DNA from 4 places in the Sessilibacter sp. MAH1 genome. Region 1 is predicted to be linked to each of the others. Evidence: predicted binding sites of a transcription regulator. Region 1 holds the regulator's gene; each other region holds the start of a gene.
The links. The regulator sigma-54, encoded in region 1, starts transcription at its own class of promoters, with help from an activator protein. The targets are predictions, from matches to a motif close to TGGCACANNNNTTGCNNT.
Positions count from the first base shown of each region.

Region 2: the regulator sigma-54 is predicted to act here: its motif matches at 6,102-6,119, upstream of flgF (flagellar basal-body rod protein FlgF).
Region 3: the regulator sigma-54 is predicted to act here: its motif matches at 6,424-6,441, upstream of flgB (flagellar basal body rod protein FlgB).
Region 4: the regulator sigma-54 is predicted to act here: its motif matches at 2,152-2,169, upstream of ACYQ28_RS00295 (TorF family putative porin).

Region 1 covers NZ_BAAGIC010000015.1:75,529-83,094, reverse strand. The annotation lists gene ACYQ28_RS14705 (calcium/sodium antiporter) at 1-671, shown strand, start outside; gene ACYQ28_RS14700 (KpsF/GutQ family sugar-phosphate isomerase) at 803-1,774, shown strand; gene kdsC (3-deoxy-manno-octulosonate-8-phosphatase KdsC) at 1,832-2,383, shown strand; gene lptC (LPS export ABC transporter periplasmic protein LptC) at 2,465-3,073, shown strand; gene lptA (lipopolysaccharide transport periplasmic protein LptA) at 3,051-3,611, shown strand; gene lptB (LPS export ABC transporter ATP-binding protein) at 3,656-4,381, shown strand; gene ACYQ28_RS14675 (RNA polymerase factor sigma-54) at 4,765-6,366, shown strand; gene hpf (ribosome hibernation-promoting factor, HPF/YfiA family) at 6,465-6,755, shown strand; gene ptsN (PTS IIA-like nitrogen regulatory protein PtsN) at 6,758-7,207, shown strand; gene rapZ (RNase adapter RapZ) at 7,231-7,566, shown strand, end outside.
Region 2 covers NZ_BAAGIC010000016.1:51,057-58,622, reverse strand. The annotation lists gene flgK (flagellar hook-associated protein FlgK) at 1-1,326, opposite strand, end outside; gene flgJ (flagellar assembly peptidoglycan hydrolase FlgJ) at 1,363-2,295, opposite strand; gene ACYQ28_RS15170 (flagellar basal body P-ring protein FlgI) at 2,298-3,401, opposite strand; gene flgH (flagellar basal body L-ring protein FlgH) at 3,413-4,114, opposite strand; gene flgG (flagellar basal-body rod protein FlgG) at 4,232-5,017, opposite strand; gene flgF (flagellar basal-body rod protein FlgF) at 5,266-6,009, opposite strand; gene flgE (flagellar hook protein FlgE) at 6,182-7,444, opposite strand; gene ACYQ28_RS15145 (flagellar hook assembly protein FlgD) at 7,479-7,566, opposite strand, start outside.
Region 3 covers NZ_BAAGIC010000016.1:42,905-50,470, forward strand. The annotation lists gene ACYQ28_RS15115 (sigma-54-dependent transcriptional regulator) at 1-510, shown strand, start outside; gene ACYQ28_RS15120 (sensor histidine kinase) at 1,218-2,441, shown strand; gene ACYQ28_RS15125 (sigma 54-interacting transcriptional regulator) at 2,664-4,379, shown strand; gene ACYQ28_RS15130 (PA3496 family putative envelope integrity protein) at 5,301-5,489, shown strand; gene flgB (flagellar basal body rod protein FlgB) at 6,644-7,048, shown strand; gene flgC (flagellar basal body rod protein FlgC) at 7,064-7,504, shown strand; gene ACYQ28_RS15145 (flagellar hook assembly protein FlgD) at 7,527-7,566, shown strand, end outside.
Region 4 covers NZ_BAAGIC010000001.1:63,617-71,182, forward strand. The annotation lists gene ACYQ28_RS00285 (methyl-accepting chemotaxis protein) at 1-928, opposite strand, end outside; gene ACYQ28_RS00290 (accessory factor UbiK family protein) at 1,211-1,429, opposite strand; gene ACYQ28_RS00295 (TorF family putative porin) at 2,259-2,948, shown strand; gene glnK (P-II family nitrogen regulator) at 3,207-3,545, shown strand; gene ACYQ28_RS00305 (ammonium transporter) at 3,609-4,844, shown strand; gene ACYQ28_RS00310 (P-II family nitrogen regulator) at 5,244-5,582, shown strand; gene ACYQ28_RS00315 (hypothetical protein) at 5,915-6,199, shown strand; gene ACYQ28_RS00320 (DUF484 family protein) at 6,243-6,929, opposite strand; gene dapF (diaminopimelate epimerase) at 6,926-7,566, opposite strand, start outside.

The DNA of each region.
Region 1 (7,566 bases):
ATATTTTAACGCAAGAACTGCCCATTCTTCTGGTGGTGACTGCGCTTGCGGGTCTGTTCCTGTTCGACGCAAAACTCGAAGTCTATGAAGGCATCATATTGGCCGCAACGGTCGTGCCTCTGATCAGCTGGATGATCATTAGCAAAAAAAATCATCATTCTCCCGAGGAAGAAGAAACTGAAATTGAATCTATGCCGAACAGCAAAGCAATTATGTGGTTTGTCATTGGCCTAGCATTATTGATTGGCAGTTCAGAGGTTTTAGTTTGGGGAGCCACCACCGCAGCCACACATTTTGGTGTTAGCCCGCTAATTATTGGTTTAACCATCGTCGCTATCGGCACCAGCTTGCCAGAATTGGCTGCATCGGTAATGAGCGCCATCAGAGGTCACCACGACATTGCGCTTGGCAACGTGGTTGGCTCAAATATATTTAACATTCTCGCGGTTATGTCTGTACCCGGAATTTTGGGTCCGTTAAGTATGGATGCCGAGGTATTCAATCGCGATTATTTAGCCATGGCAGCCATCACGGTATTTTTAGCGGTAGTGCTGATCATTGACTATGCCATTGCGTCCAAAAAACACGGCTCTGGAAAACTCGGTCGAATCATTGGCGCATTGCTATTAGCCGCTTATGTCACCTACTGCGTTTCCTTATTTACCGTATAACATTACAGAGACTCTCGGTTAAACCATCCTGGTTTAATTAAAGAGTTCTAGATCACAACGCAGTGAAATCCATTTTTCGTTGTTAGTGATTGTTGAGTTTTTAAGTTTTAAAAAAGAGAGAATTATTTTCCATGTCACCCACTTCACTTGTTGATGCCGGAAAAAGAACCGTCAGAATGGAATGCGAAGCTGTCGCAAAACTCGAAGCCCGCATTGATGATAGCTTCGAAAAAGCGTGTGAATTAATCCTATCTGTACAAGGTCGAGTTATTGTGACAGGCATGGGAAAATCAGGCCACATAGGTCGCAAAATTGCAGCAACTCTCGCCAGCACAGGCACACCAGCATTCTTTGTTCACCCTGGCGAAGCAAGCCACGGTGATTTGGGAATGATCACACCAACAGACGTTGTCATTGCTATATCCAACTCCGGCAAATCCGCTGAGGTATTAACACTCCTGCCGTTATTTAAACGCATGGATATACCCCTAATCAGCATGACGGGAAATCCAGAGTCGCCTCTGGCAACCGCCGCTGATGCTCATTTAGATATTTCTGTCGAGACAGAAGCCTGTCCTCTAGATTTAGCGCCAACCTCCAGCACCACGGTAACCCTAGTGATGGGCGATGCACTGGCGGTTGCGTTACTAGAGGCGAGAGGATTCAGCGCCGAAGACTTTGCCTTTTCTCATCCCGGTGGCGCACTCGGTCGCAAGCTTTTGCTCAAGGTTGAAAACATCATGCACAAAGGCGACGAAATTCCCGTGGTATTAACAACCACACCAGTAACACAAGCCCTTGTTGTTATGACTGAAAAAGGTCTCGGCATTACCACAGTTGCCGATACCGAAGGTGCTCTTTGCGGAGTATTTACCGACGGCGATTTACGCAGACATGTTGATCTCGGCACCAACTTGTCAACGGCAGTGATGAGCCAAGTCATGACGCCTAAACCGCAAACCGTTTCGCCAAATATGTTGGCTGCCGAAGCGTTACACCTTATGGAAACCCGAAAAATTACCGCGGTAATTGTCTCTGACGAACATCAAAAACTGGTTGGAATTCTGCACTTGCACGACATACTACGCGCGGGCGTGATTTGAATAACCAAAGTTGAACCGCCTAATCGCGCCACCGTTAACTCAATAGCTAAAGTAATTATGACCTCTACCTGCCTGAAAGAATTGTCGACAAAATTAAAAGAAAATATCCAACAAATAAAACTATTGCTTCTAGACGTAGACGGCGTTTTAACCGATGGCAAACTGTATTTCGGTAACGATGGTAACGAATACAAAGCATTTAACACGCTAGATGGTCACGGTATAAAAATCTTGCAAAAATCGGGTGTTAAGGTTGGCATTATAACGGGACGTAAAAGTGCTTTGGTTGAAAAACGAGCCAGAGATCTCGGCATCGAAATTTTAGTTCAAGGCAGAGAAGACAAGTACACCGCACTAAAAGAAATACTGGCTGAACATAATTTTGCACTCAACCAAGTTGCATTTATTGGCGATGATTACCCGGACTTAACCGTTATGACTAAGGTAGGTTTTGCGGTAACCGTGGCAAATGCTTTACCCGCCATGGTTGAACATGCGCACTGGCAAACAACTCGTAATGGTGGCGAAGGCGCGGTTAGAGAAACTTGCGATCTTATTATGCAGGTGCAAGGCACTTTTGATGCTGCATTAAGTCCTTATCTCCAGTAAGGTAGAGTTTGTAAACCAACAGTTTCCAGTCATTAGCAACATGCAATAACGCCCACTCGCTTAAAGTTATCCACAGTAGCCGTGTTAAAAAAAATCTTAACAACTTCCATCATTGCAGGCCTGTTTGTGCTTGTCATACTACTGTGGGAAAACCCTGAAATTACTCAGACTAAACCCGCCACTGAAACACAATCGCAGGCGCCAGTGGCAATTATACAAAATTCCAAAACTCGCCAATTCGACGCAACAGGTCGGCTACAGTATCTATTAGTTGTCGATAAGGCCGAGCAATACCTAAGATATAACGCACAAAACCGCCCGCTCGAAGCCAAACGAGGCTACACCGACTTAAGCAATCCTTTCCTGACGCTGTTTTCCGAACAACCCAATCAAACTCCCTGGAAAATCACCGCCGATCATGGGCGAGCAGAAAATAATGGCTCATTGATTACACTTTGGGGAAATGTGGTGGTCAGAAAAGACTTAGAGACCGGTGGAGAATATCGACTCACAACCGATAAATTGGACGTAAAACCTGTCGAACAAATCGCTGAATCAGAAAGTCCTGTGTCCATTACCAGCCCTGAAGGCATTGCCGACTCTGTTGGTATGCGTCTGAACATGATTACCAACATAACCGAACTACTTTCTCAAGTTACAGGCATTTATGAAACTCAACCTGCACCGTAAAAACGAAAGCGCCCAGCCACAACCATTCGCCTCGGCAGTAAAAATGGTCGTGGTTGTTATTGGATTATTGTTATCAATCAATACCGCCGTGGCATTGCCAAGCGACAGCGATCAACCCATCAATATTGACGCCGACAGAGCTGAGCGAAATGACAAAACCGGAGTAACCATTTTCTCTGGCAACGCCAAACTCAAACAAGGCACCTTGGTAATCGTCGCAGATACAATCACCATTCATCATAAACCCGAAGGCGTAGAAAGTATTACAGCGACAGGAAATCCAGCAACGCTTGAACAAAAACCCAAAATCGACAAACCCACGGTTAAAGCCGAAGCTAAACGCATTCACTACTCTGTCATCAATGAGAAAATCAAACTGTCCGTAAATGCGCAAATTGATCAGGGCGACGGCTCGAAAATCAACAGCGATACCATCGATTACGACCTTAAAGACTCCTATGCCGTAGCGTCGGGTGAGAATCGAGTGAAGTTGATTATTCAACCTCAAAATAAAGACACCACAAACACCAACCAATAAACCTTGTTGAATCTTTCAATTAATCACTACCAGCACTAAGAGTTATGAGTCGACTGAGCGCTAAAAATTTGGCCAAAAGCTACGGATCGAGACAAATCGTATCCGACGTTTCATTTTCTGTGTCAACGGGAGAAGTTGTTGGCTTACTCGGCCCAAATGGTGCGGGAAAGACCACGTGTTTTTACATGATTGCAGGAATTGTTAAAGCCGATCACGGCAGCGTTTGGATCGACAACGAAGACATTACCAATCTTCCCATGCATGGCCGCGCCAGACGCGGACTTGGCTATCTCCCACAAGAAGCATCGGTATTTAGAAAGCTATCGGTCAAAGACAATATTTTAGCAATCTTAGAGACTCGATCCGATTTATCTGCAACAGATCGCAAAGACCGAGCGCAACAACTTTTAGAAGAATTTCACATCACCCACGTACAAGACAGCCAAGGCATCGCCCTATCCGGTGGTGAGCGTCGTCGCGTCGAAATTGCTCGCGCGCTAGCGACAGAACCACGCTTTATCCTCCTTGACGAACCCTTTGCCGGCGTGGACCCAAAATCCGTCGGTGATATCAAGCAAATTATTGAACACCTTCAATCACGAGGAATTGGCGTACTCATTACCGACCACAACGTTCGCGAGACCTTAGATATCTGCGAGAAAGCCTATATTGTGGGCGGCGGGTTTATCATTGCCGAAGGCGACGCTGAGACGGTTTTATCCAACCAAAAAGTAAGAGACACTTATTTGGGTGAAGGCTTTAAGCTCTAAATTGAGCCGCCACCTCAACCGACCCTCAATAAAACAACAAAAGCCTCGACACCTATCAAAGAACCCACAGAAAGACTCTTTTTTAGCCTACAAGACCACCCAAAAGACATTTTAGGCGACATTAAAAAACCGCTTTACCTTGCTGTTGAAATAGGCGAACATTGGTCTTACTGTTAAGTGATCAACAAGTAATCCCCTCCGCTAAAGCACTCGCTGTTCTTTTATTTTTCCCCTCAAAACATTTATTTAAAGAAAATTCAAGGTTGGGCATATTTTTTGCTTAATAGATGTTGCAAAAACGCCCCTTTCAAGTCTACACTGACACTAAGCTTGATCAGAATCAGCTCCGATTCTGACACCGTTTTTGGAAGTAGTGTCAAGTTATGAAACAATCATTACAGCTAAAAATGGGTCAACAATTAACGATGACCCCTCAGTTGCAGCAAGCCATTCGCCTGCTACAACTCTCAACGCTCGATCTTCAACAAGAGATTCAAGAAGCTCTTGAGTCTAATCCCATGCTCGAAGTTAGCGAATCCGATGACTCTCACCTTGATAGCGGTGAGTCCGGCGACAACAGCGAACAACCCAACGAAATTTCCGACAACTTCAGCGAAGAAAAAGTTACCGCAACCGCATCCGAATCCGAATCCGATTCTGGCGACGCCCAAGAAGGCGAATGGCAGGAAAACATTCCCGAGGATTTACCCGTTGATACCCAGTGGGACGACATTTACCAAGGCAGTAGCAACTCTTCCTCGTCATCAGCCGTAGAACGAGACGACAGCTTTTTCGACAGCCAAATCGACAACACCGAGACCCTTCAAGAATACTTACTGTGGCAATTGAATCTGACTCCGATGTCAGAAACCGATCGAACCATTGCTTTAGCAATCATAGACTCGGTAGAGCCCAGCGGTTTGCTCTCAAGCAGTATCGAGGAGATTTTTCACGGCCTACGCGGTGACTGGCGTGAGAATGACGAAGATGCCGAACAAGAAAGCGGTGAGCTTGAAGCTTCTGAACCTCTAAACGAAGACGCAGATACAGACGAAGACCTAAGCCTCGACGAAGTGATTGCGGTTCAACACCGACTTCAACTGTTTGATCCTATCGGCTCTTGCAGCGTCGATTTGTCTGAATGTTTGATGGTACAACTCAATCAATACGCCAAAGAAACACCCGGACTGGAAACCGCCAAGGCGGTAGTTGCAGAGCATCTAGCGTTACTTGGCAGTCGTGACTACAAACAGTTAATGCGTAAATGTCGCGTTAAAGAGCCCGAACTCAAAGTTGCGATCGATTTAATTCAGGAATTAACACCTCATCCCGGCGCTACTATCGGCAGCAGCGATACCAGTTATATCGTTCCCGATGTTTTTGTGAGCAAGCAAGAAGGTCGCTGGATCGTAGAGCTGAACCCAGAAATAGCCCCTAAAATTCGCATCAACAACAATTACGCCAGTCTTGTAAAGCGTGCCGATAGCAGTGAAGACAACACCTTCTTGCGAGATAATTTACAAGAAGCACGCTGGTTCTTGAAAAGTTTACAAAGCCGCAACGAGACTCTACTGAAGGTTGCAAGCTGCATTGTTGAAAAACAACAGGGCTTTTTGGATTTCGGCCCAGAATCCATGAAACCTCTAGTACTTCACGACATTGCCGAAGACGTAGGCATGCATGAGTCGACAATTTCACGGGTAACAACGCAAAAATACATGCACACGCCTCAAGGCATCTTTGAGTTAAAATACTTTTTCTCAAGCCACGTCAGCACAGACAATGGCGGCGAATGCTCTTCAACCGCAATACGTGCCATTATCAAAAAGCTGGTTGCCGCAGAAGACGCTCGCAAACCCTTAAGCGACAGCAAAATTACCGCGTTACTGGCAGACCAAGGCATTCAAGTCGCCCGAAGAACCATTGCGAAATATCGCGAATCCTTGGGTATTCCAGCCTCGAACGAACGTAAAAGACTGGTCTGACCAACCATGACTCGGTGATCTCGACCCTAATTCATACCCGATTACACGGGTTTAAAACCTGTGTAATCAATGACTTAACTCTGACATGAGGAATAACAATGACTCTTAGCATCAGTGGGCACCACGTCGAAGTCACCGACTCTATTCGAAATTATGTTGAAACTAAATTTGAAAAACTCGGCAAACACAACCCGCAAATCACTACAATCAATGTTGTATTAAGGGTTGAAAAACAAAGACAAAAAGCAGAAGCTTCCGTACACATAAGTGGCAAAGATATATTTGCCGAGAGTGAATCTGACGATCTGTATATTGCCATCGATGAAATGGCCGTAAAATTAGATCGGCAATTGCTCAAACATAAAGAGAAAGCAACCAGCCACCGTTGATTATGGACCTCTCCAGCATTCTTACTCCCAGCCGCGTTAAATGTGGCTTGGAGGGATCAAGTAAAAAGCGAACATTAGAAAATGTCGCGCAATTCATTACTAAAGGATTCCCAGTTCTTGACGCTGATGAGCTCTTTCGCCGCCTGATGGCCCGCGAAAGACTCGGCTCGACCGGAATCGGGCAAGGAATTGCGATTCCGCATTGCCGACTGGAAAACTGTACCGGCGTCATGGGAGCGTTATTTAAACTTAATACGCCATTGGACTTTGACGCCATCGATGACGCGCCCGTAGATCTGATCTTTACGCTGCTAGTCCCCGAGGAAGCGGATGACTCCCACCTTAAAACTCTGGCGAAAATCGCTGAGGTTTTGTCCCAAACCGAGCTGGTAAAAAAATTGCGCAACTGCAAAAGTGATGAAGAGTTGTACCAAGTTATTACCCAGCAGTAATCTTTCGTTTCGCGGAGCATAAAATGGAGTTGGTCATTGTTAGCGGCAGATCAGGCTCAGGCATCAGCAGTGCTTTACGTGCGCTGGAAGACGCCGGAATGATTTGTATCGACAACTTTCCAATTACCCTGCTCAAGTATTTGGTCACATCACAAACGGATCAGTCCAAACAATTCGCCGTAAGCATTGATGCGCGCAGTAACCTACAAGAGTTAGAAGCTTTCGATAGTTTGTTTCCACAGCTAGAGAGTTTATGCCGCAAGACACAAATCATTTTTTTGGATGCCCGAGACGATGTTCTCATTCAGCGTTTTAGTGAGACTCGCCGCAAACATCCGCTAACATCCGATAATGTTGAT
Region 2 (7,566 bases), on a different contig from region 1:
TAAGGGCGCTGCAAATGCCAGTTGTGAGGTTTCGTTAAGTACCCGTTGAATATCATCGGCGGCGCGTCGTGTGGGTGAAATAAAAAATATGTCACCATCACTTACGGCACCTGAATTTAATTGTATATCAAAACCTTCTCCGGCAATGGTCAAGGTACCCGGTAGAGGAGTTGCTCCCGAAGCAACCAGGGTTTCGTCTTCAAGTCGTAATAACTCATAGGTGCCGCCAATTATGCGTAGCTCATAATCACTGGCGGTAAGCTGTCCGGTCTCGGTAATATTAACCTGCAACCGAGCAGTACCTAGATTATCGGCACTGGCAGTCACACGATTTTCTGCTGATCTTTGGGTATTAATATCGTTGAAAATATTCACACCAAAATTGCCGTCTAAATCTAAACCACGGGCCTGTTGTTGATTTAATGCGTCGGCGGTCACTAATGCAAGACGCCCTAATTCATTTAACGATGTAGTAATTAGTCCGCGTTGAAAATCCAGCAAACCACCCAACTCGCCGCCAGTAATAATGCCGGTTAGAACTGTTCCGGACGTTGGTTGTATAACATCTAATTGAAAGTTGGAATCCAATGCCGGTCTTATCGCTAACTCGGTCACCTGTTCGCCAACAACCAAGGGTTGGCCGGTGCCAATAAATAAATTAACGACGCCATTACTCTGCTCTACCACACTTAAGCCAACCAAATTGCTTAAATCTCGAATAGCCTGATCGCGGCTATCTAAAAGATCATTGGGCTGTCTTCCATTGGCGAATGAAGTGGCAACCGCAGCGTTAATTCCCGATATATTATTAGCCAGCTGATTAACCTGCTCTATAATCGCTTCGGTTTGGTTATTTACAAAACTGTTCTGCTCATTGAGCTCTTGATACAAGATATTAAATCGCTCGGCCAAACCACTAGCTTCGCTCAAGACTAACTGACGAGTGGTTGTACTTTGAGGGTCTTCTGCGGCGGTAGATAAAGAACCAAAAAATCGTTCTAAGCTTGACGTTAAACTGGTATTGGAAGAAGCCAGCAACGAATCTAATTGTTGAACTTGATCTAAAAATGCTTCTGATTCTGCTAAATTCTCGCCAGCAGATCGCAATTCTTCGTTGATAAATTCATTGCTTAAGCGGTCGACCGATACTATCCGTGTGCCTGTGCCCACAAAACCGCCGCCAGTAAAACGGGGTTGCTGTGTTTCTTGTTCGGTACGCTGACGGCTATAACCTTCTGTGTTGGTATTTGAGATGTTATGGCCCGTCGTTGCAAGAGATGTTTGCGACGATCGCAAGCCGGATAACGCAATGTTAATTAGCGACATAATTAACCTCTACCAATACCATTAACGTGAATTTTTTCATTTAAATTCGGGTTGATCCAACAACTGAATAATTTTTTCTGCGTAGTTAGGATCGGTTGCATAACCTGCTTTCTGTAACTCTTCTACGTATTGTTTTGGGTTTTCTGCAACTGCCAGTGCATTCTGATAACGTGGATTGCTTTGAATAAAACTTACATAGTCTTCAAAACTTTCTGAAAAACTCTGATACGATCGGAAATCTGCCTGTTCTTGATAAGCAACATTGCCGTTAAATTCTAACGTGTTAACACGAACAGCTTGTCCATTCCAACGCGAATCACTTTTAATATTAAAAAGGTTATAACTGTAGCCAGACTGATCTTGCGCTATGTGTTTTCCCCAACCGGTCTCTAAAGCTGCCTGCGCCAGTAAAACATCTTCATTTATATTGAGTTGGCTTGCCGCCTTTTTCGCGTAGGGCTTTAGGGTTTCTATAAAATCGGCTTTGTTAGTAAAATCCGAAAAGTCATTTTGCTTAATAGAATCCTGTGTGATTCCGTGAAAATTATTGGCCGGTATTATTTTTCGATACGCCAAAGAATCATTATTTAGCTGACGAGGTTCTAACCCAGCAGTCGTTGGTTGTTCTTTACCCCAATCCAACTGAAACTGATTGTTTAATTGCTGCTCCAGAATTTTTGCGATACCAACGCCGCCATTTTTAGAAAGCGCCAACGACAATTGTTGATCAAACATTTGTTGATGGTATTTCATCTCGTTACTGTTTAAAAAATTATCTTCACCCAAGGTGTCTGTAGTTTTTCGCATTTCTTTTAGCAGTTGGCTAATAAAAAACGATTCAAATTGTTTAGCGACCTCGGCGATTGCTTTTGGGTCTTGATCACGACCCAATGATTTTATGGAGTTTAATGAGTTCAAATCTGTATAAGCATTTGAATCTAAATTGGTTCGGCCTATTGAATATTCCATAATCAAATCACAATTAACTCGGCACGCAAGGCACCGGCTTGTTTAAGCGCTTCTAATATGGCCATTAAATCACCGGGTGCTGCGCCAACTTCATTAACGGCACGAACAATGTCATCCAATGAAGGGCCTGGTGAAAATCGAAACATTTGTCGCGGGCCGTCTTCCACAATAATCTCTGACTGTGGAATTACTACGGTTTGGCCTTGGGCTAACGGATTGGGTTGCACAGCGTCTGGAGTTTCACGCACAGTGACCGTTAAGCTGCCGTGGGTAATGGCAACAGGCTCTATACTCACGTGACTACCAACAACAATTGTACCGGTACGAGAATTAATAACGACTCGCGCGGGCGCTTCGCCGGGTTCTATTTCAAGATTTTCGATAAGTGATAAAAACTCAACTTTTTGCGCTGGATTTACCGGTGAACGCACCGATACCGATGCAGCATCCAACGGAAATGCGGTTTCTGGCCCAAGAGTAAAATTAATAATCTCGGCCATACGCTTGGCAGAGGTAAAATCTGGATGATGTAAGTTCAATACAATGGGGCCACCGTCGGTAAAACTTACCGCGACTTCGCGCTCAACCGATGCGCCATCGGGAATACGACCAACACTAGGCACGTTTACGGTTAAACGTGATCCGTCTGCACCTTCTACACCTAAACCACCCACCACTAAATTGCCTTGTGCAATGGCATATACTTGACCATCGATACCTCTTAAAGGAGTTAGCAATAAGCTTCCACCGCGTAGTGAACTCGAATTACCAATAGAAGAAACTGTTACGTCTATGGCGCTGCCGGGTTTTGCAAACGGCGGCAGTTGGGCGTGCACGGCCACAGCGGCGACATTCGCCAATTGAAATCGAGCACCTTCGGGTATGGCAATTCCGAATTGTTTTAACATTGAGCTAAAAGACTGCGCAGTAAAAGGTGTTTGGTTGGTTTGATCACCGGTGCCGTCTAGACCAACGACAAGACCGTAGCCAATTAATTGATTCGAACGAACACCCTGGATACTGGTTATGTCTTTTATGCGTTCAGCCACAGACACGTTGGATATTAAGATAAATAAACCGAAAATAATGCAACGTAAAATAATCATAATTACGCTCGCTAAAATGGCCAGAGAGGGCCGTTAAAAAATCGAGACAACCAACCTTGCCGATTAGTATTGGCAAGCTCACCTGTACCGCTGTAAGAAATTCGAGCGTTGGCGATACGCGTTGATACAACCGTATTATCGGTGGCAATATCACCCGGACGAATAATACCGCTCAAGCGAATGTATTCATCGCCACGATTAATGGTGATCCATTTTTCACCGCGAATCACAAGATTACCATTGGGCAGAATATCTGCCACAGTTACCGTGATATCACCAATTAAACTGTTACTTTGGTCTGCATCTGCTTCTCCGGTAAATTCTCTTTCTGCGACCAGATCGGTTAATAAACTCAGATTTTTTACACTTACTCCAGAACCTAATACCGTGCCCTCTTCTATATTAACGTCGTCATCTTTTACCAACGATACATTGGATGATTTACTGGAACTGGTTTCTTCCTCAAGAATAACGGTGATGATATCCCCAATGCGCATGGCTTTAGCATCGGTGTATAGAGAGATCGAATAATTTTCGCTGTACAAAGATCCATTACTCGGCGGAATTACCGGCGGCGGTGGTGCGATAACTGGCGCATAAAACGGATCAGAATCCGGTGTCGGCATTCTGGATTGACCCGCGCAGCCCGCCAGACTTATTAATGGAATTACGCAGAGAGATAAACGCTTGTAGAAATTAAATAATTGAGTCATTTTTTGTACTTCTTTGCTTTAGCATCCACAAACAGTCGCACCGTTATTCGTTATTATTTTCTGTTGTTTGCGAGAATGATGAATGCAACTATTTACTGCACGGTTATTAATGCCAAATTAAAGATTTTGACTAATAAACTGCAACATTTGATCGGCCGTAGTCACAACCTTTGAATTTAATTCGTAAACACGTTGCGTAGTAATCATATTTACCATTTCTTCGACAATATCCACGTTAGAGTTTTCGAGTGTACCTTGTAATAAATCCCCTAAACCATTTTGACCCGGCGTACCTGTTAGGGGATTACCACTTGCGGCGGTTTCATAAAATAAGTTGCCGCCAAAGGCTTCTAAACCCGATGGATTAATAAAGTCGACAATTTCAATCGTGCCAATTTGAGTTGGGTTAGTTTGCCCTCTGATATTGGCGGTCACAATTCCGTCTGTACCAATAGTTAATGTACTGGTATTTTCTGGAACGGTAATAGCAGGATCGAGTAATAAACCATTGGCATTTACCAAGTCACCATCGGAATTTAAATGAAATTGGCCGTTACGTGTGTATGCAGTTGTACCATCGGGTAACGCTATTTGAAAAAAACCGCGACCGCTAATGGCTACATCCAATGCTTGATCGGTAACTTGTAAACTGCCTTCTGTAAATTGTTTTTGCGTACTTACCACGCGCACACCAGTACCTAGCTGCAAACCCGACGGTAAGGTTGTATCTTGGGTTGATTGCGCACCGGGTTGACGAGTAATTTGATAAATTAGATCTTCAAATACTGCGGCATCACGCTTATAACCAACGGTCGATGCATTAGCCAGATTATTTGAAATGGTTGTTAGTTGGGTGTCTTGAGCACTTAAACCCGTTTTACTTACATACAGTGCTGCGTGCATAAATACCTCTGATGTTCAATATTTTTAATAAAAAATTGGGTCCGTTAAATTAGCTGGTATTTTTTGACAAAAAACTACCGAATTACTTTTTGGAACCTCTGATTAACTCATCCATGATTTAATCAGAGGACAGAAATTGAAAATGCGATTTCCAATTTCTTCACAATTTCGATCACTTATAGTTCTTGAAATTGGTGACACATCCTTGTGTCACCGGAAACTCTAGGTTAACCAGAGTTTCTTTTTATTTAAGAAAGCTGCAAAAGTTTAAGATTTGCATCGGCATTCTCTTCTACGGTTGACATTAATTTTATTTGTGTCTCGTATTGTCGAGCCAAAGCAATAACCGAGGTTAATTCACTGATGGTATTAACATTACTGGTTTCTAAAAATCCGGCAATTACCGTGACGGAAGGATCATCAACAAATTCACCACCATCTCGTAATCTAAATAAACCGTCTTCACCTTTTTCTACATTTTCAAGATCAGGATTAACCAATCGCAAACGATTAATATTGGCAAGCGCTTCTGGCCCCTGCCCCTGAATTTGCACACTGAGCGTACCATCCTTTGCAATTTGTAGTTTCTCAAGCGGTGGTAAAATAATTGGACCACCCTCGCCTAAAACCGGTAAACCATTACCGGTATGCAAAATACCTTCTGGGCTAATGACAAAATTACCGGCTCTTGTTAACGCCTCAGAACCGTCTGCCGTAGCAACCACCAAAAAACCATCACCCTCAATAGCAACGTCAAGATCGCGTCCGGTTAAATTTAAGGAGCCATGACTAAAATCGGTTGCGGGCCGCTCTGTTTGCGAATAGGCGCGAGTTGGAATGCCATCACCATAATAAACGCCCATGCTGCGCGCTTGCTCAAAGTCGGCTCTAAAACCTGTTGTGTTGGCGTTCGCCAAATTATTGGCTCTGGCGGTTTGTGCTAACATATTATTTTTTGCACCCGTCATGGCGATATAAATTGCTCTATCCATATTCAAGGGCTCTCACAATACTAAAGAAAAAACATAAGCTGTCGAAAACATTAAAACCGGCTTATGACAAAAAATTACCGCTTTTTATTAAGTGAGCAAAGCCGATGCCATAGAAAAATAAAAACAAAAAAAAGGCGACTTTCGTCGCCCAAGTCGCACAGTCAATTCTTTTTTAACGGATATTAATAATGGTTTGCGTGACCTGGTCAGCCGTCTCAACCGTTTTAGAGTTTGCTTGATAATTACGTTGCGCAATAATCAATTGCACAAGCTGCTCGGTTAAATCGGTATTTGATTCCTCTAATACACCCGAGTTAACTAAGCCTAGCGCGGCAGAACCTGGAGCGCCAATATTTGCTTCGCCCGATTGAAAAGTTTGTGCCCAAGAATTATTGCCTACCGGTTGTAATCCTTGGTTGTTGGTGAATTCCGCGAGCGCAACTTGACCCACAACACTAGATTGTCCGTTGGTAAATCGCGCAAATATGATTCCAAACTCGTCAATTTCTAATCCCGATAATCGACCGGTGGTAAATCCGTCTTGTGAAACATCGGCAACACCAAAATTAGAGCCAAATTGAGTAGAACCGCGATAATTAATCGTCAGTGTTGCACGTGCAGGGTCCGTTGCCTGAGGGTTAGACCAATTTAGAATGTCAAATTCGGTTGCTCCGGCAACACCATCTACCGCGCTTAAATTACCGGTAGAATCAAACGTTAATAGGTTGGGAACTGGATTACCGGTGGCATCAACAGAAGCTGCGGCTCCGTCGATATAAGTGTAGGCTTGCCATTGTGAAGGGCCACCGGCTGGCGAGTTTTGTACGTAATATTGTGTCAGTGTATGCGATACGCCTAATGAATCAAATATTGTCACTGACGTAACGCTGTTATAGCTGGCCGCATCTGTTGAATCAAACGTAGTTACCAGCGGCGGTAATTCACCGGCATCGAGATTAATTCGCCAATCAACATCGACGGTTTGTTGGGGCGCAATATTATCGGTTGATAATTGAAGATCGGTTAATACACCGATGATGTTATTGTCATCGTCGGCCCCAAAGCCTTGAACAATAGATCCTGAGTTATTGACCAAAAAACCACTCTCGTTAACACCGAAGGTTCCGTCGCGGGTATAATTTAATTCACCACCGGCATCAACAATAAAAAACCCTTCACCACTTATAGCAAGGTCTAATTCATTTTCGGTGTAAGCCAGATTACCTTGGTCAAATGATTGCGCCACCTCGGTGACTCGTACACCATCGCCAACTTCTAAAGAGCCTGATCCAAATAATGAGTTTGCGTAAATATCACCAAATTCGGTTCGACTTTCCTTAAACCCTATGGTTGAGGCGTTCGAAATATTATTACCCGTCACTTCAAGGTCAATATTTGCCGCACGAATTCCACTGAGACCAATATTAAATGACATAATTTACTCCATCGAACCGAATAAAACGGTGTTTTTATTGTTCATTAAACTGAATAACATCGTTAATGCTGTATGCGCCTATACCGGCAAGGTTTAGCGTGAGCTCTCCGTTTCCACCAACG
Region 3 (7,566 bases), on a different contig from region 1:
GTTTTCCCCATTGAAATGCCTTCTTTGAGCGAACGCTGCGAAGATATACCAATCTTGATTAATGAATTGGTGGCTCGGTTAGAGAGCGAAAAGCGCGGTTCCATTCGATTTAATTCGGCAGCAATATTCTCGCTATCTCGTCATCTTTGGCCTGGTAATGTAAGAGAGTTGGCGAATTTAGTTGAACGTATGGCAATTGTGCATCCCTACGGTGTTATTGGCGCTCAAGACCTGCCTGAAAAATATCGTCATGTTGATATTGATGAAGAGTTCGAACCCGATACCGACGACATCGACGCTAAGACCACCATGGTAAAAATGGGTGATACCACCTTGTTGCCCGATGATGGAATTGACCTTAAAGAATATTTAACCAATTTAGAGCGTAATTTAATTCAACAAGCATTAGACGATTGCGGAGGTGTTGTTGCTAGAGCCGCATCACGTTTGGCAATACGACGAACTACTTTGGTAGAGAAAATGCGTAAGTACGGTTTGCATCGAGTTTAAATTTCGACGGCTATTTGTCGCTCCTCCTTTAAAGAGTCATTCTTTAAAAGCTTCCTCTATTAGCCTTTTTAAAAGGCTTTTTTTATATAAGTGAACGTGTATAAACTCATGATTATGTAAACATCTAGGGTGGCACCAAAATCAGGTGTTACTGAATTCGTGTACTCTGTAAAGTCTGTTACTTCGAGTCCTCTCTCAATAATTCATCGCAAACCGCCATTAACCTAACGATTCCTAGAGCAATCTCTTAGCCATTTTTATATTGATGTTAACTAATGGAACCTCTGATTAAATCATTCATGATTTAATCGGAAGACATACATTGACAATGCGATTCTCAATTTTTTCACAACTTCAATCATTTACTGTTCTTGACGTTGGCGACACATCCTTGTGTTGCGAGCAACTCTAGGTTAATCAGAGTTTCCTAGTAAATGCGGTTTTTGAAAAACGTTAAATTCGAGAATTTGTGCATTATATGAATAGTATGAATAAATTTTTTGAATTCTATTACTATGATTTTTCAGTATGACCGACAAATACTCCTGCACGTTCATTAAAATGGGTCGATTATTTGACACCACGTCTTTTGTAACACCTTGAAAACTATGAAAAAAATTTTGGTATTAAGGTTGCATTATTCTATGTGTATAAAACGTTTAACCTTATTTACATGATTTTTTGACGGAAATTAAAGGGTGTATGCTATGGTTTTTAATGCGATCTTGGGTGCAGAAAAAAATGTCACCGTATCCGATAAAAAAGCTGCAATCTTCAATGCGTTAATCGCTAAAAATAGCGTCGTTGCCTTTGATTCTCTAAAATCGTTTGAAAAAGTAAACGTTAAAAATGATCTTAACAACACATTAACACGGTCTCATATTCCTTTCGATTTAATTCTTGAAAAGGTCCCTGCTGCGGTATTGGTATTGAACGAACAGGGCAAGATTATTTACGCGAATGAGGCCGCAGAGTTTTTATTGGGTATACCCTTGTTACACCGACTTTGGCGTGAAGTTATGACGGATTGTTTTGTTCGTCGATTCGATGACGGTCATGAAATATCAACAAAACAGGGACGACGAATTTCGGTATCGACCAAAGGTTTAAGTGGCGGCCAAGAAGGGCAAATTATTTTGTTGTCCGATTTAACCGAAACTCGAAAACTGCAAGATCAGCTTAGTCATCAGAAGCGTTTATCTTCTCTGGGAAAAATGGTTTCTGCATTAGCTCATCAACTACGAACACCTTTATCGGCCGCGTTATTGTATTCCGGTCATTTGTGTGAAGATCTTAAATATTCTTCAAATGACGAAAATGATCTCGCAACGCAACAAACGTTATCCGTTCGGAAGAAATTTGCAGAAAAGTTAAGATCGCGTTTACGCCATTTAGAAAAACAAATTCAAGATATGTTGCTGTTCGTTAAAGGGGATTTACCTTTAACGGATCGTATTTCGGTACAACAGTTTATCAACGAATTTTATGAAGCCGCTGAAGTACCGCTTACAGCCAGTGGTTTTACCTTAGATATTGTCTATAAAACAAATGCGCAAGAATTTACTCCTCATTTTATTCGTTGCAATAAAGATGCTTTAATTAATGCTTTTCTTAATATTGTTAATAATTCTATTCAAGCCATTGAACACGAGCTTGATTCAAAAAAACAGTCAAAAAATTGCACTCGCTTAGAGATGTTAATTCATTTAAATAACTCAGGTGTTTTAAATATTGTCTTTCGAGATTTTGGGCCTGGAATAACGCCTGAAGTTCTCGCCCGCATCGACGAGCCTTTTGTTACCACCAAGCCCCAAGGCACTGGGTTGGGTTTGGCCGTTGTACGTACACTGGTTAAAGCTCACGGTGGGCAGTTTATTTTGAAAAACGCTAATCCGGGAGTAGAGGCAGTTATCACGCTGCCAATTTCATGAACGGTAGGTGATTAAAATTATGAAGAAGTTGGACATCGTATTGTCAATTTCTGTCCGCTGATTAAATCATAAATGAGCTAATCAACGGATTCTAAAAGCTATATACAAAAAATTCGGGTAATTAATTTAACGCAAAATCTTTTGGTTATTGATGTCTTTGAGTTATTCATCTCTCAAGTGGCGTTAACAATTTGATGATTTTTGGCCAGTGAGTAGTGTCCTATGAAATCTAAATTACGAGTCTTAGTTGCAGAAGATGATCCTTCTTTAAGAGAAGCTATTGTCGATACATTAGAAATAGCCAATCTAGAGGTTGAAGCGGTTGCCGACGGTAATCAAGCCCTGCAAGTTTTGCAATCGCGTAATGATATTGGCATTGTTGTATCGGATGTAAACATGCCTAATCTTGATGGCTACGAACTGCTAAAAATTTCCAAAGAACGTTTCCCGCACATTCCCGTAGTATTGATGACCGCCTACGGTACCATTCATCAATCGGTAAAGGCGATGCAAGAAGGCGCGGTTGATTACCTTGTAAAACCCTTTGAACCGGCACTTTTGCAAGAACTGGTACAACGCTATACCGGAGGTATTTCTGAAGAATTTAAAAATGCACCGGTTGCGGTGGCGAACTCCAGTTTACAATTGTTGGAGTTAGCAAAACGCGTTGCAAAGTCGGATTCCACGGCGTTAATTTTAGGCGAATCGGGAACCGGTAAAGAAGTTTTAGCGCGTTATGTTCACGACTGTTCTAACCGTAGCCAAGGGCCCTTTGTGGCAATCAATTGTGCCGCCATTCCTGAAACCATGCTGGAGTCTATTCTATTCGGCCACGAGAAGGGTGCATTTACCGGTGCTACGGCCAGTATGCCCGGTAAATTTGAGCAGGCCAATGGCGGTACCATTTTACTTGATGAAATTTCTGAAATGGATATGGCGCTACAGGCAAAGCTATTACGTGTGTTACAAGAGCGCGAAGTTGAGCGTTTGGGTGGGCGTAAAACCATCCGTCTGGATGTACGCGTTATTGCGACGTCTAACCGCACTATGCTGGATGAAGTGAAGGCGGGGCGCTTTCGCGAAGATCTCTACTACCGTCTTAGCGTTTTACCGTTGTCTTGGTTACCTTTACGCGAGCGACGTGACGACATAGTGCCTTTGGCTGAAAAGCTTTTACGCAAACATGCAAGAAAACAACATCGAAATGGCGTGCGTTTATCGATAGACGCAAAGCAAGGTCTAATTAACTATTCTTGGCCGGGAAATGTTCGGGAATTAGACAACGTAATACAACGAGCGTTGATCTTACAGGAAGGGCTTACCATCAATGCTTGTGATCTGGGCTTACCAAACGAAAAAGGCGTAGCTATGGCCTTGCCGGTGATATCGGCGTTGAGTTGCAGCGACGCTTCAAATAATACTCTACCCAGCACGACAGTAAACAGTTCAGCACCTGAGGTAATGACTACATCCATAACTATCCCTAAAACCAATTTGAATGAAAATACAAATTGTTTTCGAGCAAATGTTTCCGGCTCCCACGAAAACGTGTTCGAGAGTTGGATGCAAAACGAAACTACTGTTGCGCACTCACAACCGCAGTCGTTAACTCCACTGTGGCATGATGATCAGAATTCCAATCTATTCGCCTCAAGTGCACCCACTGTTCGGTATTCGCCGGTCTCTGAGCTGTTTAGTGAGGCTAATCTAGACACCGTTGATACCGTAAAAACACCACCAGCTACACCGGATATGGGTAAAGGCAGTCTGGGGAACGATTTAAAGCAACGCGAGTTCGAGCTTATAGTTGATACCATTCGCGATGAGCGTGGCAGCCGCAAGCGAGCCGCGGCGCGTTTGGGAATTAGCCCGCGAACACTGAGGTATAAAATTGCCAAATTTCGTGAAGTTGGATTAATTGTTGAAGAACAGCTTTAAAGCGTACTTTGAGTTTACACATTAAATTGTATTTATGACGCTAATTGAGGTTTGAGTTAATTGACGTTTAATTAAATAGGGCCTTGCCGAGGTTTCTCCCTAAAGCGCGGTGCTTTTATAAACACAGTGCCTTTATAGATACGTTCTTTATAGATACATTTTTTAAGTTTCTCGGTTAAGCTGATAGGTATCCATTCCATTCTTTATTTTGTTCACCTGCTATATTTAACAAGCCGTTTAAATTACAGAAACCTCTAACTAAATCATGGATGCGTTAACTTAGGGGTTCCTAGAGATTCGTACATGGCGATATGATACTCGCTGATTAAAAAATGTTTGAAAGATTGTTTGTTTTCGAACATTACCGATTAGTGCAAACAGGATTAAAAATTACGGTTAATAATTACCAAACAATTTTTAACCAGTTCCGCGATTGAAAGCCCCTGTAGCTGGGTTTTTAATCCAATTAGAGTAGATAACAGCCGCTTTTACCTTGTTTTATAGACTTTCGTAGCATTAGCGACTATTCGTTAACCTTAGTTTCTGCCGTGGTCATTTTTTGGCTTGAGGTTTGCTGAATGCAGCAAGTAGCTCGATGATGCCGGTGCATTCAAAACGCAAAAGAGCTTACTAAAAAACACCAATCTATACCCTTGTGGGAATTGTGTTCAGCGTCGGTTGTGTTTGAATCCGCAAAAGTGTCGGCTTCGGTAAAGTATATTTTGACTCACTTTAAAAGCGCAGCACACATTAGTGAAAAAATATTCTTGACGAAAAAGGTATTCTATAGTTATTTTTGCAATTGTCAGCTGTTGGAACGATCCCAATAAGGTGGCTGGTTGTTGTAGCCTCCTAGTTGCGGGTAGAACACAGTGATTCTTACAAGCGATTAATTTTGTTGGAATTGTTGAGGATGATTTTATGCGTGACGAACTAACCAATGACGACTTCAATTCAAGTGATGTGCTTAACAGCATCGGTGATGAGCTGGACAACTTCACCGCTAAAAACTTGCAAATTGATGCCCGTAGAAGATTAGAAGACGCGTTAGAAGAGCGTAGGCTTAGTCGAGAGCTGCGCGAATTTGATTTTGATGACATAGACGATTAATAGAGCCCGCTGTATTTGTGGTGTTCGCGGGTGAACATTATCCTCATCATCTAATTCGTTAGAGCACGAACAGCATTGGACTCTGGTTAACTCTTTGCGAATTAATCAGAGTACCTGTATCAGTGCTCTAGCTTAATATTGCGATCTTTAAACGGTAACTTTCGTTACTCTTGTATCTTTATGAATACCGCATATTCGGTATTGATTCGATTTATATCTCACTGTATTACTAGGCTTTTATTCGCTTTCACTCCACGCGGTAATATTCGTTGTTTGTCTGTCTCATTGGTAAATGCTTTCAATTCGTAAACTGTTTTAAATTACAACGCCTTCTAATCTCCAAAATCTTATAATTTATAGGAAACTCTGATTAACCTAGAGTTTCTCGCGACACAAGGATGTGTTGCCAATTTCAAGAACGGTAAGTGATTGGAATTGTGAAGAAATTGGAAATCGCATTTTCAATTTCTGTCCTCTGATTAAATCATGGATGAGTTAATCAGAGGTTCCTATAGATTCTTCTAATTAATAAACTCTTCCAATTGATAAATTCCCCTGAATTCTACGTTTTGTAGTACGAGTGTTTTTCACTAATTTTTGCTGAAGTAAAATTACACGGCAAACTATTTCCTCTCGAATAACTTTTGGAACCACCGGTTAACTCATCCCTGATTTGATCAGCGGAAATTGTTTGAGTTTGTGAAGAGTTCAGAAATTATATTTCTATTTCTTACCGTTATTTAAATATGGCGGAGTTAATCAGCGTTTTATTAAGTAAACGCTAATAAGCTTTAGATTTGCGGATTTTTTTCAGACTTGATCATAGTTTTCTAGAGAGAATCAAAAACTCTCATATTCCATGGTTTTTGATAACTACTCAGAATGTTGTATCAAATTCTGCGACTAACACAAAATGTTCAATCAATAACGCTGTTGGCCTAGTTCTCGCTTTAACCCACTTGTGAGAGTGCATTGCCGTTAAAGCGGCAATAAATAGATTTACCAAAGGAACCTCCGATTAACTTATCCCTGATTTAATCAGAGGTTTCTAAGGATGAAATTGCAGAGATTTTTAGTTTATCCATAAAGCTGGAATTTTTAACGAGTTGATGGTTGTTCTGCAAAAAAATCAATCTGTGAAATGAGTAATTATCGTGGCTATTAATTTTGACACTGCATTAGGTATCCACCCACTTGCATTACAAAAACGTACCGAGCGTGCAAATATATTGGCAAATAATATTGCCAATGCAGAAACACCTGGGTTCAAAGCACGAGATCTTAATTTTCAGGCCGTTTTTGAACAGCATCTTTCAAACCAAACTGAAGGTTTGAATATGGACGTCACTCAATCCGGTCACAGACCCGGCGGCGCTGTAGTTATAAACGATGACGAACTTTTGTATCGAAATCCTTTGCAGCCTTCTATTGATGGCAATACCGTAGAAGAGCACATTGAACACGCCGAGTTTATGAAAAATTCATTAGCGTTTGAATCCAGTTTTTTATTCTTAAAAAGTCGGTTTAGCGGCCTGTTAACCGCATTACGCGGTGAATAATAGAGGTAAAAAATTATGTCATTAGGCGATGTCTTTAGAACATCTGCGTCGGCACTGAGCGCAAATACGGTTCGAATTAATACCACGGCAAGTAATTTGGCTAACGCTGAGTCCGCCGCATCGAGTATTGACGAAACCTATCGCGCTCGCCACCCAGTTTTTGCCGCGGTGGCGAAAGAAGCCTTGGATATTAATTTTGATACTCTTGATGCAGGACCCAGTGAAACCAGTGGTGTTCAAGTTTTAGGTGTTGTCGAATCAAATGCGCCGTTGCAGCAACGTTACGAGCCGGGCCATCCTCTCGCCAACGAAGACGGTTACGTATTTTACCCCAATGTAAATGCCGTAGAAGAATTGACGAACATGATCTCAAGCTCAAAGGCCTATCAAATGAATGTTGAAGTGCTTAATTCAGCAAAATCAATGATGCAAAGAATATTAACGCTTGGTCAGTAGGGCTTTTTGCGGAGATTAAATAATGGATATTTCCAATGTTGAATCGGTACTAAGTCGTTTCT
Region 4 (7,566 bases), on a different contig from region 1:
TTTTGAAGGCGGGTTTTTGACCAACAGGCGTGTGATTTTGCTGGTCGCACCATTGACCCAATCGGCAACTGTGGTGGTTGGTAAATTCACTGATAGATTTCGACGATTCACCAGAAACGCAAGCATAGACGTCTCCCTTCCACACAATATGATCGAGTTTAACGGTCTGTATAAAAGACTTGTGTGCTGATTCGGTGATTGTGTTGGTGATCGACTTACAGTTATCAACGATCAAAGAATAGTGCTGGTTTAGGTTGGTAACCCCTGAAGAAAGCTCTTCGTTGTTGGATTTGATTTCATCAACAGAAACCACAGCAGACTTGGTCGAATTAATGATGTTTTTGACCAACTCTGAAACTTCACTCGCGGATTTATTGGTTTCGTTAGCAAGCGATCTCACCTCATCGGCCACCACACTAAAACCCCGTCCTGAATCACCGGCGCGTGCGGCCTCGATAGCTGCGTTTAAAGCGAGCAAGTTGGTTTGATCGGAAATGCTTGTGATAGTCGATACGAAATCGTTGATGCTTCCCGCGGTATCTGAAAGCCCGGCAATACTGGTTGTCATGCCAGACATACGATGCCCCATTCCTTGCATTGAACGAATAATATCGTGGAGAGACGTTGAGGAAACGTCGAACAAGTTATTGATACTGGCTACCGTGGTTGTCTGCTTCTCTACGCGTTCAAAAGACTCGAACGCAGTTTGACGAATACCACTGATTTGGTAGAGCGATCTCAACAGGTTGTGAATAAGTTGATCTTTGAATAACGATTGTGGTGAGCTGCCTGAATCATCCGCTTGCACGCTGAGAGCTTGGTTTTCCATCCGCAATGACGATAACTCGTCTTCTAGTTCTCGGATCTTTCGGCTTAACTGCTCATTTTCGGATTGTTGTTTCGTGAGCGACGACGCTAGTACAAACATTCGTTGGCTACCTTGGCGCAAGAGAGATGAATAGTAAGCGTAGTCGTTAAAAGCTATTTATGCCTGTTTTTCGGTTTTCTAGGAGAAGAGGTGTAGATCAGTAATATCGCATTGAATCTAGGGGTGAGTTTAGATCGGAATCAGGCGGAAGGCGTTCATCAGGCAGGGCACTAAAACTGTATTTTGTTCACGCCTGAACAAAATGCGCGCTCTGTGCAGTTGCTCGCGATTATGTGATCTTCTAAAGCAGCGCCCTTTACATTGGGCGCCAAACGCATTGCCTTAACTTTGCTGGCTAGAAAGCTTTAGTTCAAGTGCTGTAACGAGCGCTTCTAATTCTTTGACTCGTGCTTCTGTTTGTTCCAGTACCTTGGTTTGAGCATCGAATTCAACTCGGCTTACTAATTTGTGTTCTTGGATGACTTTCTCAATGATGGAGTCGAATACAGGATTAGAGAGAGGATTCGGTATTTTATTAATTAGATCTTCAAATGGATTCATAAACTGAGGCCGAATGTCATCGTTAATAGGAAGTTGGCTATTATGTCATTATGCCTGCGGTTTTTAAAAACGTTCGCTACCAATGTTTTCGCAATACAGTAAGGTGTTAGCAACTCCAAGAGTCGTAGGTAATTGAAGTTGAGAAGAAAATGGAAAGCGCGTTTTAACTTTTGTCCTTTGATTAAATCATGGCGGAGTTAATGAGAGCTCTTTTAGGTAAACAGTATTTGGTTTAGGTAAACAGTTTTTGGGCGTATTTGCGGGCTTGGTTTTGGTGAGGTTTTTTTGGATATAGCTCAAGCTATCTAATTATTTTTCATGAGTGTTTAATTTTCTGATTTAGTTCATAAAGTATTACTGCCCTGAATTGGCTGATCAAATCATTGATTTGCATTATTTTGGTGCTTCCTATTTGCGGTTTCCCTTCAAGATATCTTTCTAAATTCTAAGAAAATTAAAGTTTTTTGAGTTTTTAGAAGAGATTTGATCACAAAGTGACCTTTTTTGGTGATGTTTTGATTTGATGGATAGTTCCATTAATGAAAAATCTACTGGTGAAAATACCAAACTCTTTGTTTATAGTTCACACGCACTGTAAATGTACTTGTACGTGATATTTGTCGCAATTTAATGCATTTCGTTATAAGCATTACCAATATGGGCGCGCCCGCAGTGGTGAGAACATGGCGGTAAGTCTTTGTAATGCATGAAAAAAGTGCTTTTGGCATGTCAAGTGCTAAATCGGTGAGCGGGCTGATTATCTCACTTCTTTTAGAAATACTCGGTCAAAATTACAAGATCAAAGAGCACACTTTTGGAGACTCAACGAATGAAATTGGCAAAAAGTTTGATGGCTGGAGCTGTCGCTGCTGTTGTATTGGGTTCAACAACTGCCATGGCAGAAGTAAGTACCAATATCGGTTTATCAAGCGACTACGTTTGGCGTGGTGTCACTCAAACCGCAAATGGTGCTGCAATTTCTGGTGGTATCGATTACACAGACGAAAGTGGCTTCTTCGCAGGTACTTGGTTATCAAATACTGACTTCGGCAGTAACGAAGTGGATTTGTACTTAGGTTACGCCGGTGAAGCTGGTGATTTAGGTTATAGCGTTACTTATAACTACTACTTGTACCCAACTACCGACGATATTAACTTCGGTGAAGTCTTACTTGATTTTAGCTACAACATATTCAGCGCTGGCGTTGCTTACACTGTAAACAGCGAAGTTGATGAGCCTGAAAGATTTGTAGAAGGTGACGTGCACTACTACTTCGGTGCAGGTTTTGATCTAGGTAACGACTGGGGCTTGGGCCTTACTTACGGTTACTACGATTTCGACCACGACGGCGATGCTGTTTTAGATGAGCAAGGTGTAGGCAGTTACGGTTACTTCCAAGTTGATCTATCTAAGTCATACGGAGATTGGGGTGACATTACCATTTCTCTAAGCGACGCTGACGAAGAGTCTGGTGAAGAAGATCCATTAGCGTGGATTTCTTGGACCAAAACTTTCTAAGTTATTTGCCGCGCTTTTAGCGCGGCATTTTGACCCCTAGCGATTGCAACATTCAAAACTCTAATTTTTTAGAGAGAGATATAAGTTCGGATGTGGTGGTGCAGACTCAGGTCAACCGAACCTAACATCGATGAAATTGTTCGCGGGGCTAACAAGTTTTCGCAATGGGTGGTTGCTTCCAAATATTGCACCAACTGTCTGAGCAACAATCGAGCGTTTCACGCTGGCAAACTTAAAGCACATTTTTAGGGGATAAATATGAAATTAGTTACCGCGGTTATCAAGCCGTTCAAATTGGACGCTGTTAGAGAAGCTCTATCCGATATCGGTGTTCAGGGTATTACGGTTACTGAAGTGAAAGGCTTTGGTCGCCAAAAAGGTCACACCGAGTTATACCGCGGCGCGGAGTATGTTGTTGACTTCCTGCCGAAAACCAAACTCGAAGTAGCGGTTTCCGATGATCAACTAGAAGCAGTTGTTGAGGCCGTTAGCAAAGCCGCTCACAGCGGCAAAATCGGAGATGGCAAAATCTTCGTTTCAAACCTAGAACAGGTTATTCGAATTCGTACTGGTGAGTCTGGCGAAGACGCGCTGTAAGCAGCTAGTTAATGCTGAATTTTGTTTTAAAAAATCGATAAATTGGAGCCTTGGGGATCTGCTATGGAAAACAATGTTTATGAACTCCAGTACGCTCTGGACACATTCTATTTTCTTGTGTGCGGAGCGTTAGTGATGTGGATGGCGGCGGGTTTTGCCATGCTGGAGTCAGGCTTGGTTCGCGCCAAAAACACCACTGAGATTTTAACTAAAAACGTTGCGTTATTTGCGATTGCTTGCACCATGTTCTTGGTGTGTGGCTATGAAATAATGTACTCAGGTAACAATTTTGGATTTTTCCTATCGGGTATTGGTGGTGATGCAGGGTTAAGTTATGCCAACGCGGCTGACTTCTTTTTCCAAGTTGTATTCGTTGCAACCGCAATGTCTATTGTTTCTGGTGCTGTTGCTGAGCGTATGAAGCTTTGGGCATTCTTGTTGTTCGCAGTTGTTATGACCGGTGTTATCTACCCAATGGAAGGTAGTTGGACTTGGGGTGGTCAGCCTGTTTTTGGTCTGTTCCAAATCAAGGGTATGGAAGATGCAACTAACTTCCAAGACTTCGCTGGCTCCGGTATTGTTCATATGGCGGGTGCTGCGGCAGCTCTTGCAGGTGTTCTAGTACTTGGTCCACGTAAAGGCAAATACGGCCCTAACGGCACAATCAATGCGATTCCTGGTTCAAATTTACCTTTAGCTGCTTTAGGTATGTTGATTCTATGGATGGGTTGGTTTGGATTTAACGGCGGTTCTCAGCTTGTAGTTTCTACCAAAGCTGATGCGGCTGCAGTTGCTAACATCTTTCTAAATACCAATGCTGCCGCTGCTGGTGGTTTGATCGCAGCGCTTTTGGTAGCTCGTATTATGTTTGGCAAAGCTGACCTTACTATGGCGATAAACGGCGCTCTAGCTGGTTTGGTTGCCATTACTGCGGGTCCAGACACTCCATCTCCTCTAGTTGCTACCATTATTGGTGCTGTTGGTGGTGTGATCGTATTCTTCTCAATCTTGGTTTTAGACAAGTTGAAAATAGACGATCCTGTAGGTGCTATCTCTGTACACGGTGTAGTTGGTCTTTTCGGTCTACTTGTTGTGCCGTTAACTAATGGCGACTCATCTTTCGGCATGCAGATTCTTGGTGCACTTACCATCTTCGTTTGGGTATTCGTAACCAGCTTGGTTGTTTGGTACATCATCAAATTAATCATGGGTGTTCGCGTAAGCGAAGAAGAAGAGTTTGAAGGTGTTGATATCTCTGAATGTGGTATGGAAGCGTACCCTGAGTTCACTGGAAAATAATTTCCCATTCTGCAAAAAAAAGCCCGCTTAATGCGGGCTTTTTTGTTCTAACATCTCAGTGTTTTTAAACACAACTTTAATCTAGATCAGTTAAATTATTCATCAGTACTATTAGATAGTAGTTGAATAGATCGTAGTTGAATCTGGCTTCTGATTTGAAGCTATTTAAAAGATTGGATTTAGGAATTAACTGGTTGTGGGTCGGTCGTACAGGCAGTCCGTTGTTGCAAGACTGGAAATCGGAGATAATTCTGTAAGCGCACAATCCCCGGTTCTGGAAATCGCGTCATTGTATGTTAAGGTTTAACAAATAGGCGCATAATATTGTTACCAACGCTTAAACTTCGGACAGTGCGTAAGGCCAAACAAGTAAGAAAAATTACTATAAAGGATACATAAATGAAGTTGATCACCGCTGTTATCAAGCCATTTAAACTCGATGATGTACGCAGTGCTTTGTCTGAAGTCGGTGTACAAGGTATGACCGTAACCGAAGTGAAAGGATTTGGTCGCCAAATGGGTCACACCGAACTCTATCGCGGTGCTGAGTATGTGGTTGATTTTCTGCCTAAGGTAAAAATTGAACTGGCCGTTGATGACTCTGTGGTCGAGCAAGCGGTGGACGCGATTACTAAAGCTGCGCAAACTGGTAAAATTGGTGACGGTAAAATCTTTATTACCTCACTTGATGAGATTGTACGTATCAGAACCGGTGAAACTGGCGCAGACGCGGTTTAACTTCGGTACCTACCTGCTGCTTCCCGTAACCTGCGGGAAGCTTTATCTACCTTTACGTCCCAAAAGACGTCCCTTCTTTTTGCGCATTAAATCGTCTGATATTCAGGATTTTTTCTACTCGCCGTTAATATTCGAAGACTGCTAATATCGCGTTCTTACTCAGGTTTTTAGATATACATTTTTTAGCTTTTTATTATGCTTTTTATAAATAAAAAAACTAAAAAATATCGATGAAAACTGAGTAAAAATTCCAAAAGTTGCGCTATAAATACTGTTCTTAATACCAAGCACTCATATTTGTAACCGCTTATTTGTATTTTAAAAGGTGATATATGGTCGACGAAGCTGTAGATGAATTCGAAGATGATTCTGCGGACATTGAAGCCGGCTCTGATGATGATCTATCTGAGTCTGCATCCGAATCTGAATCAGATAGCGACTCTCATGACATAGATGTTGATTATAGTTTGACGGCGAAAGAGAAAGAACGCCTAGAACTTCAACAGCAAATTGAAGAATTTCTTTCTCGTGGCGGAAAAATCAATCACATTGAGTCTAATGTGAGTGGTGATCCTCCACAAAAACCTTCGAGTAATTACGGTAGCCGACCGATATAGTCACTCGTTGCCACAGATAGGCATTTTTGCTTATCTGTGGCGGTCAGTTCTCTAGTACTCTTGGCAAGCAACGATTCAGCACTTCGGCAATATAGCTTAAAAACAAAGTGCCCATGCTGGAGCGGTAATAATTGGGGTCTGAGTTGGCAATGGCGAGCACACCCAACGGGTATCCATTTGATAGTGGTGTTACTGCGCAGGAGCCAATTTGAGCGTAGTTCTTTGGGAAGAGCTCCGCAAGGTCTTCAGGAGAGAATTGCCCACACAGAGTTTTGTTTAGGCGGACAAATCTGGGTAACATTCTTTGCGCACTTTTTAGCGACATTACACGCGCTGGACCGATCCGCTCATCTCCCGAGTCTGAAAACACGATTAAGCTGGTGTATTGCACTCGAAAGTCACTATCGAAACTGTAGTGAAGTGCATCAACTAAATCGCCGAGATCTTCTGCTTCAAGTAAACCTAGAACCAAACGTCGAGTCTTATCAAACAAGATATCGTTATCGCGGGCATTTTCGACAAGATCATTCAGTCGGTGGCGCAGTTCAACGTTTTTATCTCGCAGTACACTGATTTGTTTTTCAATCAACGAAATTGCCGAACCGCTGTCATGGGGCAATCGTATGGACTGTAACAGCTGAGAGTACTCAATAAAAAAATCGGGATTCTGTTTTAAAAACTCAGCAACCGTAGCCGGTTGCAACGTATTTGGGTCTAGATTCTCGCTCATATTCTTACCTGGCCATGGTATACGGTAACCGCAGGTCCGGTCATATAAAGAGGGTGGCCTACACCTTGCCACTGAATTTTTAGATCACCGCCTCTTAGGTGTACGGTCACATTGTTGTCGAGCTTGCCTTGCACAATGCCGCAAGCAACCGCGGCGCAAGCGCCTGTGCCACAGGCTAAAGTTTCGCCAACACCGCGTTCAAAGACGCGATATTTCACTTCGGTTCGTGACATTACTTGAGCAAAGCTAACGTTCACCTTTTCTGGAAAATCTGGGTGGCACTCTAGCTTAGCGCCAAGGGTTTGAACCGGAGCTGTTTCTGTATCATCAATAAATAATACCGCGTGTGGATTGCCCATTGATACCGAACCGATCTCGTATTGCTGATCATCTACGATGATTGGGTAGCTCGTTAACTGTTCGGGAGCGGCAAATGGGATCTTGCGAGGTGCCAAAATGGGTTCACCCATATTAACCCGCACGGTTTCATCTTTATTAACTTCCAAAATCATGACTCCGGCACAAGTCTCTACCGAAATTCTCGATTTGCCGGTGAGTTTTCGCTCGCGAACAAATTTTGCGAAACAGCGAGCGCCGTTACCGCAATTTTGTACCTCACTGCCGTCAGAGTTGAAGA